Regions from separate parts of the Exiguobacterium sp. s39 genome, predicted to be linked through region 1. Evidence: a T-box and tRNA genes for the amino acid it is inferred to sense, from the RefSeq annotation. Region 1 holds a T-box; the other holds one or more tRNA genes.

Evidence for each region. The T-box of region 1 lies ahead of alaS (alanine--tRNA ligase). A T-box ahead of a tRNA ligase gene usually reads a tRNA of that ligase, here a tRNA-Ala.
Region 2: it has a tRNA-Ala gene. The T-box ahead of alaS (alanine--tRNA ligase) is inferred to sense a tRNA for this amino acid. The anticodon was not compared.

What each region holds. Positions count from the first base shown of each region.
Region 1 is NZ_JACSNA010000001.1:1,482,087-1,489,869, forward strand. It holds gene mltG (endolytic transglycosylase MltG) at 1-1,010, opposite strand, end outside; gene KNQ11_RS07890 (DUF1292 domain-containing protein) at 1,089-1,382, opposite strand; gene KNQ11_RS07895 (DUF1292 domain-containing protein) at 1,369-1,656, opposite strand; gene ruvX (Holliday junction resolvase RuvX) at 1,671-2,093, opposite strand; gene KNQ11_RS07905 (IreB family regulatory phosphoprotein) at 2,090-2,359, opposite strand; gene alaS (alanine--tRNA ligase) at 2,394-5,036, opposite strand; T-box leader at 5,094-5,304, opposite strand; gene recD2 (SF1B family DNA helicase RecD2) at 5,347-7,572, opposite strand; gene KNQ11_RS07920 (VOC family protein) at 7,689-7,783, shown strand, end outside.
Region 2 is NZ_JACSNA010000001.1:2,201,645-2,209,427, forward strand. It holds gene KNQ11_RS11375 (hypothetical protein) at 1-438, opposite strand, end outside; gene KNQ11_RS11380 (hypothetical protein) at 558-716, opposite strand; gene KNQ11_RS11385 (S8 family serine peptidase) at 844-4,590, opposite strand; tRNA gene KNQ11_RS11390 (tRNA-Ala) at 4,815-4,890, opposite strand; gene tatC (twin-arginine translocase subunit TatC) at 4,995-5,774, opposite strand; gene KNQ11_RS11400 (twin-arginine translocase TatA/TatE family subunit) at 5,782-5,979, opposite strand; gene KNQ11_RS11405 (redox-sensing transcriptional repressor Rex) at 5,979-6,638, opposite strand; gene KNQ11_RS11410 (ATP-binding cassette domain-containing protein) at 6,806-7,783, shown strand, end outside.

The DNA.
Region 1 (7,783 bases):
ACATATTTCGTTTTATTCGGATTTAACACGGCAAGTACCGAATCTTTACTGACCGTTGAAATCGGACCGATCGGAATCCCTTCGTACTTATACGTATTGTACTTCGAATTGTTCTCGAGATCCTTCAGCGTTGTTAAGGCCGTATTTTCACCTGTGCCATACCAAACCGTTGGATCCGACTGTAACTTCATACCGTCATCCAATCGATTTTTGAAGACACCAGCGATTTCACGACGATCATCTGCTGTCGCCGCTTCACGCTCGACCATGGAACCGAGACTGAGTACTTCATGGAAGGTCATGCCAGACTTTTGAATAGCATCCTCATTCTCATCGTAGACTTTTTCTGTTTCATCGAGCATCGTCTCGACGATTTGATCAATGCTTTTTCCTTTATCAAACTCATACGTTGCTGGGAAGAGGTACCCTTCAAGTGCATACAGGACACCATTCTTCTTCACTTCATCCGTCAACATCGGATATTTTTCAATCATGCTGTCGATGAATGTCGCATCCGTCAATTCTTTACGGACCGTCTCTTCCTTGAAGTTCGTTGCTTTCGCGATCAAAGCAATTTGACGATCCATCGTGATGCCTTCAGGTAACGTGATTTTCACATCCGCTGCCTTCATGACCGTTCCCGTCTTTAATTCATTGATGATTTCATCCGGGGACATGGCTTGTGACAGTGTATACGTACCCGCCTGGAATGACGATTCATTCTTGTAACGGACGTAGTAACGGAAAATCGTCTCGTTTGCGATTAAGTCTTTTTCCTTTAGTAAAGAAGCAATCGAACTCGTCCCTGCTCCTAAAGGAATTTCGACTTTGACGGATTTCGTCGCTGTTTCATCGACTGGTTCAAGCGCATTTTTCAAAAAGACATAGACGACCGCACTGGCAACTAGAAAAATCGTCAACAATACAGAAAGGATGATTAGCGTAATCCGGCGTGATGTCCGGCGTCGCCTTTTTTCGATTTCAGCATTTTGCTTCCATTCGTTCTCCATCGGTTCCTCCTTCTTCTCTTAAAACAAGGTGACATCGTAAGAGAAAGTCTCTTACGACGTCACCTGTCATGAGTCGGGTTAGTCTAACTGGTCTTCGAGCGTGTTAAAGACTTCTTCGATTTCATCCCAAGTCGCTGTATCGTCTTCATCGATTGGTACGAGGTTGAAGTCGTTGTCTCCATCACCGTATTCATCGAGTTCGTAAACGAAGATGTCGACTTCTTCTGCTTCGTCATAGTCTGCTCCGATTGGCTCGAGGAAGATGTATGTCTTGCTCGAACGTGGGCTTTCATAACGCAGACGTTCTACGAATTCGAAATCATTTCCTTCGCCGTCCGGAATTACGTAACGTGTTGGTTCATTCTGTTGCATCAGTGATCCGCTCCTTTAACGCAAGCTCGAGTTCATCCCAAGTTTGCTCATCATTTTCATCGATCAGGCTCAATTCGAAATCATCTTCGCCTTCTCCATATTCATCGATCTCACAGATGATCAGATCATCTGCTCCTTCGTCAGGGTTACCGATCATTTCAAGAAACAGATAGGTTTTTCCTGTACGTTCACTCGAGTAACGGTACCATTCTTCGAAAAGATGTTCGCCGCCCTCTTCATCTGGAAAGAGATACTGACGTTTTTCTTCAGCCATCGGTTTCTCCCCCTTCATCGGTTCGTCCGATCCAAGTACGATTGCAGGATCATGACGGCAGCCATCTTATCGATGACTTGTTTACGCTTTTTACGGCTGACATCGGCATCGATCAGCATCCGTTCTGCTTGCATCGTCGTCAACCGTTCATCCATGAAGACGACTTCAAGCCCGGTATGCTGTTCGATTTCCTTCGCAAAAGCTTCACTTGCTTCTGCGCGGGGACCGATGGAACCGTTCATGTTTTTCGGAAGACCAATGACTAGGATTTCGACATTGTATGTCTTCATGATGACATCGAGCCGTTTGAAGGCTTCTGGGTAATCCGGTTCCGTCCACTTGACCGTCTCGACGCCTTGCGCCGTCCAGCCCATCAAGTCACTGACCGCTACCCCAATCGTCTTCGAACCGACATCTAGTCCCATTGCACGTTTCATTTTGAATTTCCACTCTCCGCCAAATAAGATTTCACGAGTTCTTCGAGCAATTCGTCGCGTTCAATCTTACGAATTAAATTACGTGCGTCATTATGACGAGGAATGTAAGCAGGATCTCCTGAAAGGAGATAGCCGACGATTTGGTTGATCGGATGATATCCTTTTTCTTCTAAAGCATGATAGACCGTCAACAACACATCACGTGTCGCTGCTTTGTTATCGTCTTCCGGAAAGTTGAATTTCATCGTTTGATCCATCTGACTCACGTTCATCACCTCTTTCATATACACTACGTTTCTATTATGCCAGTGATTGCACGTATTGTGAAGCGTACGCGAGTGCTTCTTCTAATTTCGACGCATCTTTTCCACCAGCTTGAGCCATGTCAGGGCGACCGCCACCGCCACCACCGCAGCGTGTTGCGACTTCCTTGATCAATTTACCAGCATGATAGCCTTGGTCGATTAAATCTTTTGAGACGCTTGCGACGAGATTGACTTTCTCACCTTGCGCACTTCCGAGAACGATGATTGCTGATCCGAGCGAGCTCTTCAACTCGTCCATCATACCGCGAAGAGCATCCATATCTGAGACGTCGACGCGTTTCGCAAGCACACGCACACCGTTGATTTCCTCAACATCGTCCTTCAATGAAGCAGCTTCGATGTTCGCAAGTTTTGCTTGCAACGATTCATTCGCCCGTTCCGTCTCACGGAGCTGTTGTTGCAGTGCTTCGATGCGAACAGGAACTTCTGTCGTCTTCGTCTTCAAGACAGCTGCTGCTTGTTCGAGTGTTTCCAAGTGTTGATTCATGACACGATATGCGCCTGCACCCGTTACCGCTTCGATTCGGCGTGTACCTGCACCGATCCCAGACTCTGAAACGATCTTGAACAAGCCGATTTCTGCTGTGTTCCCGACGTGGATACCGCCACACAACTCGATCGAGTATGTGCCTGCTGAGACGACACGGACCGTTTCGCCGTACTTCTCACCGAACAACGCCATTGCGCCTTTTGCTTTTGCATCAGCGATGTTCATCTCTTCGATATCAACCGGTAGCGATGCCCAAATTGCTTGGTTGACGTCTTGTTCAATCTTCGTCAACTCTTCTTGTGTCACTGCACCGAAGTGTGAGAAGTCGAAACGAAGACGATCTGGAGAAACGAGTGATCCCGCTTGGTTGACGTGTGTTCCGAGCGTATCTTTCAATGCTTTATGAAGCAAGTGTGTTGCCGTATGGTTTTTCGTGACGGCTTTACGCTCTGCTGCTTCGACGTTTGCAACGACGTCTGCAGCTTCCGTTGCGATCCCTGTACGAACGATGACCGTATGCAAGTTTTGACCGTTTGGTGCTTTTTGAACATCTTTGACATCAAGAACGAAGTCTTTGCCTTCGATTGTTCCTGTATCCGCGACTTCACCACCACTTTCAGCGTAGAACGGCGTGATGTCGAGAATGACTTGTGCTTCTTCACCAGCAGCGACTTCTGTGACTCGTTCTCCATCATGCAACAATGCGATGATTTTCGCATCCGCCTTAAGGTCGGTATAGCCGACGAACGTACTTTTATCTTTTAGCGTCGAGAGGACTTCCGATTGCTGTTGCATCGAACCACTCTCTTCACGCGCTGCACGTGCCCGCTGACGTTGTGCATCCATAGCTAGTTTGAAGCCTTCTTCATCAACAGACATCTGATGATCTTCCGCATACTCGACTGTCAATTCGAGTGGGAAACCATACGTGTCATACAGACGGAACGCATCTTCACCACTGATGACATGCTCACCGTTTGCCTTAGACGTCTGAGCGACCGTGTTCAAGATTGCAAGACCGTCATGCAGTGTCTCGTGGAAACGTTCTTCTTCGTTTTTGATGACGCGTTTGATGAAGTCCGCTTTTTCTGGCACTTGTGGGTAGAAGTCGACCATGACGTTTCCGACCGTATCGACGAGTTCATACATGAACGGACGCTCGATTCCAAGCATCTTCGCATAACGAACCGCACGGCGTAGTAAACGACGAAGGACATATCCGCGTCCTTCATTCGAAGGAAGCGCACCATCACCGATTGCGAATGACACAGTACGGATGTGGTCTGCGATGACTTTGAATGCTACATCAAGTTTTGAATCGTCACGGTAGATTTTACCGCTGATCTCTTCTGTTTTGTGAATGATCGGCATGAACAGATCCGTATCGAAGTTCGTCGGCACGTCCTGCATGACACACGCCATCCGCTCAAGTCCCATTCCTGTATCGATGTTTTTACGCGGAAGTTCCGTGTAGTTGCCGTGTCCATCGTGGTTATACTGACTGAAGACGATATTCCAGATCTCGAGATAGCGTTCGTTTTCGCCACCTGGATAGAGTTCTGAATCGTTCGGATCGTCTCCAAAAGCAGGTCCACGGTCGAAGAAGATTTCCGTGTTCGGACCAGATGGACCTTCACCGATTTCCCAGAAGTTATCTTCAAGTGGAATGATCCGCTCAGCCGGTACACCGAGTTCAAGCCAGATTTGACGCGCTGCGTCATCTTCTGGGTGAATCGTGACCGAGAGACGTTCTGGGTCAAGACCGTACCAGTCATCACTCGTCAAGAGTTCCCAGCCCCATTTGATCGCATCTTCACGGAAGTAATCACCGACAGAGAAGTTTCCGAGCATCTCGAAGAACGTATGGTGACGTGCTGTTTTCCCGACGTTTTCGATATCATTCGTCCGGATTGATTTTTGTGCGTTGACGATACGTGGATTATCAGGAATGACACGACCATCGAAATACTTCTTGAGTGTCGCAACCCCTGAGTTGATCCACAAGAGCGATGGATCCTCGACCGGTACGAGTGAAGCACTCGGTTCGATCGCATGCCCTTTGCTTTGGAAGAAATCAAGATACATCTGACGGATTTGTGCACCCGTTAATGGTTTTAGAGCTTTCATGAACAGTTACCCCCATTGGTTTTATTTGGACGCAAAAAAGCGATGCCTTCATCCCTGAAAAGGGACGAAAGCATCGCTTCCGTGGTACCACCCTCGTTCGTAAGCAATCCATTGCTTACCTCGAACATCTGATAACGGGGATGACCCGCAGGTGTTTACACCCGACTCCGGAAGGAGCTTCAAAGGAACTCGAGAAAGTGATTGCAGCAGACTCACTTCTCTCTGGACTCGAGTTTTCCTTTTACTTATCTTCCATCAACGTGTTACGTCCATTCATCTATCGTGATTATTACCTATCGCACAGCATCCGTCAAGTCTTTGTCACACCACCGAGTCGTTCAATCAATCGTGTTCGGCGCCGAGGCTCCTCTTCTTGCGACGCTTTATGAAACGCTCGTGGGTCGCCGAACAATAATAAACTCGACTTCGCACGGGTGACCGCCGTATAAATCAAGTTTCGGGAATGCTTGAATGCTCCCGTGAAATAGACCGGCATCAAGACGATCGGAAACTCGGACCCTTGTGCCTTGTGAATCGTAATCGCGTAGGCATGCGTGAATTGATCCCAGTCACTCCGGTTGTACTCGACTTCCGTCTGGTCGAAGCGGGCGATGATCTTATCCACCTTGTCGACGTTTTCTTTGGCGAAGAAAATATTGACGATTTCGCCGATATCTCCGTTATAGACGTTTTCTTCCGCATTGTTGACGAGCTGAAGAATCTTGTCCCCGGTCCGGTAAATCCGGGTGCCTTGTTTGACTTCACGTTTCTTCGGTTCCTCCGGATTGTAGACGCGTTGCAAGGCGACATTCAGTTCGTCGATTCCGACCTGACCACGGTAAGTCGGTGCAAGAACCTGAACATCGAATTTCGAATACCCTTTTGCAAGTGCTTTTTCCGCGAAGGCTGAGATGCCGCGTAACGTCTCTTGCGGAGACGCGGTGTAAAAGCGACGATCCGCAAGTGGTGATAACAAATCAGCTGACGTCGTCCGGTTCTTCAAATCGTGCGCGAGCCGTAAAATCGAAGAATCTTCCGCTTGGCGATGGACGACGTTCAAACGAACGACGGGAATCCCTTCCGTATCCATCAAATCTGCCAGCACCTGCCCAGGACCGACGGATGGTAACTGATCGCGGTCACCGACGAACAAGATTTTCATGCCGTTCGGCACAGCACGGAGCAGACTCGATAACAAGTAGATATCAATCATCGACGACTCATCGATGATCAGTACTTTCCCCGTGATCGGCTGATCTTCATTTAGCTGAAAGTTCGTTCCGTCATACTTCAATAGACGATGAATCGTCATCGCTGGGACGTCCGTTGCTTCCGATAGACGTTTAGCGGCGCGTCCGGTTGGTGCGACAAGAACGTACGGATAGACATCCCCCGTCTTGACGCGACTTTTCTCAAGCGGCCAATCATGAATTTCTTGCAGGGCATGTAAAATTCCCTTGATGACAGTCGTCTTACCGGTACCGGGTCCACCGGTCAGGACCATCAGCGGTGCTTTGACCGCTAACTCGATCGCTTCCCGCTGTTGCGCCGCATATTCCATGCCAAACTGTTCTTCGAGGTGCCCGATTGCTTCAAGAATCGTCGCGACATCGACTTCCTGTTCGGCACCGTTCGCCATGACCCGCGCGAGTTCCTTCGCCGCCCGAACTTCGGCATAAAAGATCGTCGGTAAATACAGACAGCCTTCTTCGAGCTTGACCTTATCTTCAGCGAGCAACAGTTCAATCGCTTGTTCTAGCCGTTCCCCTGGGTCTTCACCAAGCAACCGGGGCGCCCGTTGCAATAGCGAGTCGACTGTCGCAAAGGCATGTCCCTCTCCTGCTTCTTGTTCTAATATGTGCATGATCGAAGCAGCGACGCGCTCCGGGTGTAATCCGACGAGTCCAAGATGTGATGCGATATGATCGGCTGTCTTAAAACCAATCCCATTCACTTCATACATCAAGGAATATGGATTCTCTCGTATTCGCGCCATGGCGTCCCCTTCGTAAGCAGCATAAATCTTTGCCGCTAGCTTCGGTGTGACATCAAACGGTGCTAAGAACAGCATCAACTGATCGACACCGTATAACGTGGCGAGTCGACTCAAGATGATGTCAGCTTGTTTTTGTTTTAACCCAGGCACCTGATTCAGTACCCGTTCATCCTTCAAAATGAGATCCACTGCCTCTTCTCCGAGAGCATCGACGATATTTTTCGCTGTCTTCGGACCAATGCCGGTGAACGAACCATTCGTCAAGAAGCGGATCGTCGCATGTTTTGTCATCGGAACCGATCGTCGAATCAGCTCCGCCTTCAGTTGTTTTCCGAACCGGGGATGATCGACGAGACGTCCGAATGCTTGATACGTTCCTCCGAGTTCGATCCCAACCCCAGTACCCGTGATGACGAGCTCGGTTTCTTTCAGTTCAAAGTTCTTTTCTTTGACGGCGACCAATACAATGGAGTGTGCTTCTTCTTCAGAAGAAAAGAGCACACGTTTGACGCGCCCGACGACTTGATGGGGGTGCTCCATCACTCCACCTTCTTTCTCTCTTTTTCATTCGCTGCTTTCATCATAGCATTCGTTTACCGGATTTTAAATCAGGGAAAGATACCCTGAAACATTTCGTTAAGAGGAGGAGTTTAAGGATGGCACGTTTACCGATTGCAGGATTGTGTGAATTAGTACTTGAAGTCGAGGATATGGATCGTGCGGTCGGCTTTTGGAATGGGACACTAGGCAT
Region 2 (7,783 bases), 720 kb from region 1:
AATTTCTTTTTCCGTGATATACGTTGGATCAATCTTTCGTGAGATGAACTCTAACGTTTTTCGACAGATCCAGTAGAACGGAATGACGATGATGATCAGACCGAGCAAAAAAGACGTGTTCGGTCGATCGGCTGCCCAGACAATTAGACCGGCAAGCGCTCCGTATTGTAAGATACCGATCAACACATGCACGTGATAAAGCCGTCTTGCAGAAGTCTCTGATGTATATTCCGCAACAAGCGCGAACCGCTTGCGTTGTACGAACATATCGTAGCCAAAATACAATAACGGGACGATCATCGCGTAGATCGGTTTCTCGAGTGTGTTACTGAGCGCTAAGAATGCCGCAAGCATGACCCACATGCCGGTCTGTGTCTTTTGGTGCATCTCTTTGTATAGCGCCGCTAAGGCATCCGTTTGTGTATGTACGTGTTCCATGATCATCCACCTCTCTATACTGTTATATACTTACATTTTACTGGATCGGTTTCATCTGTAGTACGAATTTCAAAAAAAAAGATGTCCTACCGCTTAGGGTAAGACATCTTCCATGAAGACTACGCACTGACCTGGATGATCAGATAGATGACGCTATAGGCAACGATCGCGAGCGGTATCATCGCGACACCGATCAGCCAGCCGTTTTTGTCGCGGATACCGAGATATAAGACGAGACACCCTACAATGAAGGCGATTAAGGTCGTGAACGGATTCATGGTTGTTCCCCCTCTGACTTGTTTCTGTTCTTAAAATTCCCCCTCTTCTCGTCTCATAAACCCTTCAAGGCGCTTCGGCACGCAAGAAAAGCCAGACGGATTTCCGCCTGGCTTCATCTTTTGTTTCTTATTTTTTCGTGATGACGACTGTTTTCGTAACAACGTGTCCACCGAGGTCCTTCAGTTTCAAGTTGTACGTGTTTTTCCCCTTCTTGAGCGTCACTTTTTTCGTGATTGTCTTTTTGAAGGCTTTCATCTCGTACGGCTCTTTGAACGTCCGGCGGTATTCCGCGCTACCGTTGAAGTCAAAGCGTAATTCGCTGTAGTTATCGCGAAGAACGATCTTCATCTCAGCTGTTTTTGTTTTGCTTGAAACGGTTTTTGGTGCTGTGACGCGAATCGTCGGTAATTCTGTGTCGATGATGACTTGACGACTGAACGCCACACGGTTTCCTTTACCATCGTACGCTTCGACCTTGAATGACTTGACGCCATCCGTCGTATACGTCACGTCGTGGCTGAACGCATAGTTTTGTTGGGCCGCATCGAAGCGAAGTTTGACAGATTTACCATTGATTTTGAACGATTTGATGCCTGATTCATCAGAGACGTGACCTGCGATGTTGATGACTTTTGATGTCGCAAGACCAAGTGCGACTGGTGTATCGATTTGAACGTTCGGTACCGCTTTATCGACACCTGTCGTGTTGACGTCTTTTTTCACACTGTTTCCTGCATAATCCTTCACGACGAAGGCAATCTTCGCGCGCTCTGGAAGATCCGTCAACGTGTACGCTTTTTCTGTTGCAGCAAGCGGTTGTTTCAAGACACTCTTACCATTGACGAGAATATCGTATGACGCGACACCTGTTCCTTGGTCACCTGCTGTCCACGAGAGCGTTGATTTCGACGCATCCCACTTCACAGTTGCAGCTGGTTTTTTCGTATCGATATAGACTGGGAAGAGATTCGACTGCCATTTTGCATTCGGATAATCGATCACGGATTTGACTTTGTAGTAGTAAAGACCATCCTTGACCGGTTTCCCGTTGATCGTTCCGTCCCAAGCAGCGCTTGTGACTGGTGTGTATCCGTCCTCTGAACCGCTATCGTAGTAGTTCTTGACGACGTCCGTTTGCGTATCGAGCTTCTGAAGCGTTGCTTTATTCCGGTCAAGAATCGAGTACTCGACTTTTTTCGCATTACGGAGGAACGAGATGATCGGGAAGGCTTCATCTGCGCTACCATCGTTGTTTGGTGAGAACGAAACTTTGTTCGCGACGACATCTCCAGCAGCGTTTGCGCCAAGGAATTCGAAGTTATCCTTCACTTCTGTCGCTAGACCTGTCAAACCATAGAACGTGTTGTCTTCATCGTACAATGGTGCGTCTAGAATCGGAGCTTGATCCCATTTTCCTTTAAAGCCAACGTAAGGAACCGTCAATTCTGGATTCTTACTCTTCGTATCGATCAGACGGACGAATCCTTCGACGAAGTAGCCGTTCTCAAAGACTTGTTCGAGCGGAAGTTCGTTTGCCCAGTCCGTTGTATCCTTCAGATCGACCGATACACTGACTTTCGTTGAGCTCTTCGGATTAATCGAGACCGAACTTGCTTTCTTCGAGCCAACTGCGAATGAGATCGGATATGTGCCTTTGTTTGCATCCACTGTACCGATCGTTCCCTTTTTAAAGATGCCGTTTGCTTCGAGGAAGTTCGATCCTTCTGCACCGAGATCCGATTGAACCGTTCCGGCTAACTTATATGTCACTTTTTCACTGCTGTAGTTTTTCAAATCAAGCGTGAACGTGAACTTCTCGCCGACTTCCTTCAAGGATGCCTTACCTTCACCCGACTTCGTCTCTGTGACGACGACTGGTGTCTTCATGGCAGCACGAAGATCCATCAATCCAGCTCCCTCACGACGTGGGGAGTAGAAGTTGCCTGTTTTTAGCTGCGCATTGTATTTTCCTTGATCGAGTTGCGGACGCGACGTGTTCATCAAGATGTTCTTCGCGAGCTTAACGCGTGTCGCACCATCGACTTTAAAGTCCTTCGCGATCCGTTGCATGACGAGTGCCGTTCCACCAGCAACGTGTGGTGCCGCCATCGATGTTCCACTCATGACACCATACTCATTATCGTTGAGCGTTGAGTAGATTTTTCCACCTGGTGCCGTGATTTCTGGCTTGAAGTCAAGGCTTGGTGTGACACCCCAAGACGTGAAGTCAGACATTTGTCCTGCGACCGGGTTATCGGCTGAGACTGCTTTTCCGTCGAACGTGACAGCGATTGCCTTGCCCTCTTTTGCTTTTGCTTCAAGATCGTTTCCGTCTGCGATGCTAAGCGTGACGAGTGGAATCGTCGGATTGTTGAGCGCCATGCTGACGTAATCCCCATGATCGACTCGACCGCGGACGATGACACCTGCTGCCCCTTGCTTCTCAGCTTCTGCTTGGATCATACCGTAGTTGAAACCACCGTTACGCACGACGAAGACGACTTTCCCTTTGACGTCTTTGCCTTCGTAGTTCGAAGCTTGACCGTCACCGACATAGACGACATCCTTCTTCTCTTTATCGAAGACAGCAATCGGATTCGGTGAATCTTGTTTTTGGTATGCCAAATAACCAGCATCCTGACCGTCAATCGTCAGCGCCATGCCTTCGAGTGTCAATTTCGTATTTTCGAGTGATGCGACTTGGAGTGCTTGGCTCGTTAAACCTGGGGCACCGACGACACCGATATCCGGGTTCGCTGTGTACGGGTTACCTGCACCATGACCTGCGAATGCCGAGTTACCAGCAGAAATCGCACACAAGATACCGTTGTTCATCGCGTTGACGATTGCGCGTTGTTCTGGATCATCTGCATTGACGAACGATGCCGTCGATCCGAGACTCATGTTGATGACATCGGCTCCGAGTGCAATCGCATCATCGATCGCTTTAATGTAGATATCGCTGAATGTCGATGGCATTCCTGGATCGTTTCCGAAGACTTTCATCGCGAGGAGTTGTGTTTCCGGAGCGACCCCTTTGATGCCGCCGTTTGCTTCATCGCCGTTTGCTCCGACCGTACCCGCGACGTGCATCCCGTGCATCGATGCGCCCGCACCTAAATCACGGATTTCGCTATCGTGATCGGCATAGTTATAGCCGTACGGTACTTTTTCCGTGAAGTATTTTCCTTTTAAACCTTTTGTTTCTTTCGCACTATCGACTTTCGAAGAAGTCAAATCGATCTTCGTCTCAGGGCTCAAGACCATGTCCTTATGCGATGGATCGATTCCCGTATCGATGACGGCAACGATTGTTCCTTCCCCTTTAAAACCATAGTCCTGCCATGTTTCCTTCGCATTGACCATGTCCTTGCTGTACAGCATGTCTGGCTTTGCACCTTTAGCAACTTCCGGACGCGCGTATTCATGGGCGATATGTACGCTCTTGACTCCGTTGAGTTTTTTAATGTCTTCGATATCGCCGAACTTAACTTCACCACTGAATCCGTTGATGACGGTCGTGAAGCTCTCCTTATATGTAACGGGAATTGATTTTTTAGCGATGGCTGACTTGACCGATTTTTGGACGCTGACGAGGCGATCTTTGATCGACTCTTTTTCGGCATTGCTCAATGTGCTATACCGCTTGTTTTGAGCCTGGGCGATTTGAATCGCCGGCTTCTCTTCCATCTCGATGACGACACGGACTTTATCCGATTGTTTGTAGTTCTTCTCTTGCCCCGATTTCTTCAGCGAGAGCGCTTGCGGTTTTTGACCCGTTGCTTTGTCTTGCGACGACAGTGCACCTTGCGCACTGACTAGATTGGAAGACGTCATTAAGACGGCTGCCATAAGTGCAATCTTCTTCTTCATGCGTTCGTTTTCCCCTTTTCTGTAAAACCATAGTAGTACTACTGATAAAACAGTTAAACGAAAATTCTGTATATTTAGTTTAATGAATTTAATGGAAATAAACAATTTATATTTGTCTATTTTTTTAATTTATTTGTTTTACATGACATTTTATATTTGTAAGGAATTTAACTGGGAGTAAAATAAAAACTCCTCGACGCTTCGAGGAGTTAGATATTTGGTATTGGTGGAGACTATCGGGATCGAACCGACGACCTTTTGGCTGCCAGCCAAACGCTCTCCCAGCTGAGCTAAGCCCCCATGAATTATCTTTAGTATACGCATCACTAACTGCTTTATCAATATAAAAAGAACGCTTTCATAAAAAAGAATCCCTTCCAAAATCGTCGGAAGGAATTCACGATTCATTTATTCAATTCACGCATCAAGTCCGCCTGTCGTTCAAGCTCTGCCTGTTGCTCGAGGATCAAGACCTTTTTGTACGTCCGCGCAGAAATCAAGATGCTGATCTCATAGAGAACGAACAATGGCACCGAGATCATCAAGTGTGACGTCACATCCGGCGGTGCGATCAATGCCGCAACGACGAACAGCACAAAGTACGCATATTTCCGATTCTTTCGCATGAAATATGGCGTCACGAGACCAAGACGCGTCAGGAACATCGTCACGACCGGCAATTGGAACAGAAGACCGAACGGCATCGTCAATCGGATTAAGAAACTGAAGTAGTTCTCGACTCCAATGACTTGTTCGATTCCGAGCTCTTTCCCGAGATCTGTTGAGACTTCAAGCAAGAAGGGAAGCAACCAGAAATACGAGAAGGCTACGCCAGCCAAAAATAGAAAGAAGATGACCGGAATATACGTCAATGTCGCTTTTTGCTCCTTGTCATAAAGTCCTGGTCGGACGAATGCCCAGAGTTGATACATCCAGAACGGTGACGCTAAAATCAGCGCAATGATGAACGCAAGATTCAAATACAACATTAAAGGATCGGCGACGTTGAAGGCATTCAAACCGATGCCGAGCTCTTTTAAGTCCGCTTGCAAGAAGCGAACGAGCGGTCGGACGAGCGGAAATGCGACAGCGAACAGGACGACGACGATGATAAGCGACCAGACGATCCGCTTGCGCAGTTCGTCAAGGTGCGACGTCATGCTTTGCTCTTGATCAACCGTCATGATTCAATCACTTCTCTTTCGGTTCGTCCTTTTTATCGTCGTCCATGATGCCGTTCGTGGCATTCTTGAACTCTTTCAATGTCTGACCCGCAGCGCGTCCGAATTCTGGTAACTTCTTCGGTCCGAAGATGATCAACGCGACGACCGCGATTAATCCGATGCTCGCTGGTCCGATACCTAGTGTGAGCGGGATAAGGTTTTCCATTATGATTTCACTCCTTCAGCTGATTGCGAATAATGCTTCATGAAATAAACTAACGACTGCAACTCGATCGATAAATCGATGTGATGGACCCGGACGCTCGCTGGCACGTTCAACCGCGCTGGCGTAAAGTTCAGGATGCCTGTCACACCATACTCGACTAACTCATCCGCTACTGACTGTGCGAACTGCGATGGAACCGTCAAGATGGCAACATCGACCTGATTCGCTTCGATTTGTTCTTTCATGTCCGAAACATGATAGATTGGAACGTCATGCGTCGTTGTTCCGACCTTCTCTTCGTCCGCATCAAACGCAACGACTATCCGAGTACTATTATTCTTTAAAAAGTTATAATTTGCAAACGCTGTTCCGAGATGACCGACCCCGATTAAGGCAACATTCGTCACCTCATCTTGATTCAAGGTTTTGCGGAAAAACGTTAAGAGATGTTGAACGTTATACCCATACCCCTTCTTCCCTAATGCCCCAAAGTAGGAAAAATCGCGACGAATCGTTGCTGAATCAACCTTCACCGCCTCGCTTAACTCAGCAGAAGAGACGCGGAGCTTGCCTGAATTGTATAAACTTTGGATGAAGCGATAATATAGCGGCAACCGTTTTGCTGTCGCTTGTGGAATTTTTGTGTCTGGTCCATTCATCCTGCAGTTCCCCCTTCGGCCACATCCATCGTGGCACCCAAATCTTTGCAAAAAGCTTTCTACTCTCCTTGATTGTAAACCACTTCACATAGAGTCACAAATAATATATTCCGCAGGACCTTGCGCTTTTGTTCGTGATAGACTAAAGGGTGGAAGGATGGATGGAAATGATACTCTTACAAGTCAATCAACTCTCGAAATCATTCGGCGTCGAGCCGATTTTAGAAAATATCAAACTGGAAGTACAAGAGCGAGATCGGATTGCGCTCGTCGGACGAAACGGTGCCGGTAAATCGACCTTGCTCAAAATCATCGCTGGTGAACTCAGTCATGACTCGGGCGACATCATGAAAGGCAAGGATGTCAAAATCGGTTATCTCGCGCAAGACAGTGGTCTCGAATCGAATGAGACGATCTGGAACGAGATGCTGACCGTCTTCGAACATCTCCAGGAACAAGAACGAACACTGCGCCGGATGGAAATCGAAATGGGCATGGAGCATATCTTGAACGACCCGGTCGCTTACGATCGTCTCTTGAAGACGTACGATCAAGCGCAACACGACTTCTCAGAAGCCGGTGGTTATCAGTTCGAAGCGAATATCCGCTCCGTTTTGCACGGCATGCGCTTTTATCCGGATGATTACTCGCGCCGGATTCAGACATTATCTGGTGGTCAACGGACACGGCTTGCCTTAGCAAAGATGCTCCTGCAAGCACCAGAGCTCCTCATTCTCGATGAGCCGACCAACCACCTCGATATCGATACGCTTGCTTGGCTTGAAAGCTACCTCGGTGGTTATCGTGGTGCCGTCCTGATCGTCTCGCACGACCGGTACTTCCTCGACCAAGTCGTCAATGTCGTCTACGAACTGTCGCGCAATGTCTGTCGTAAGTTCACGGGGAACTATACGAAGTACTTGGAGCAAAAAGCGGCCTTATACGATCAGGAAATGAAGCAGTTTGAACAGCAGCAAGAAGAGATCGCGAAGATGCAGGACTTCATTCAACGGAACATCGCCCGGGCGACGACGACAAAACGTGCCCAAAGTGTCCGGAAGCGGCTCGAGAAGGTCGACCGGCTCGACCGACCAGATGGGGATGAGCGTAGCACGGTCCTGTCCTTCCCGATTGAAAAACAGAGC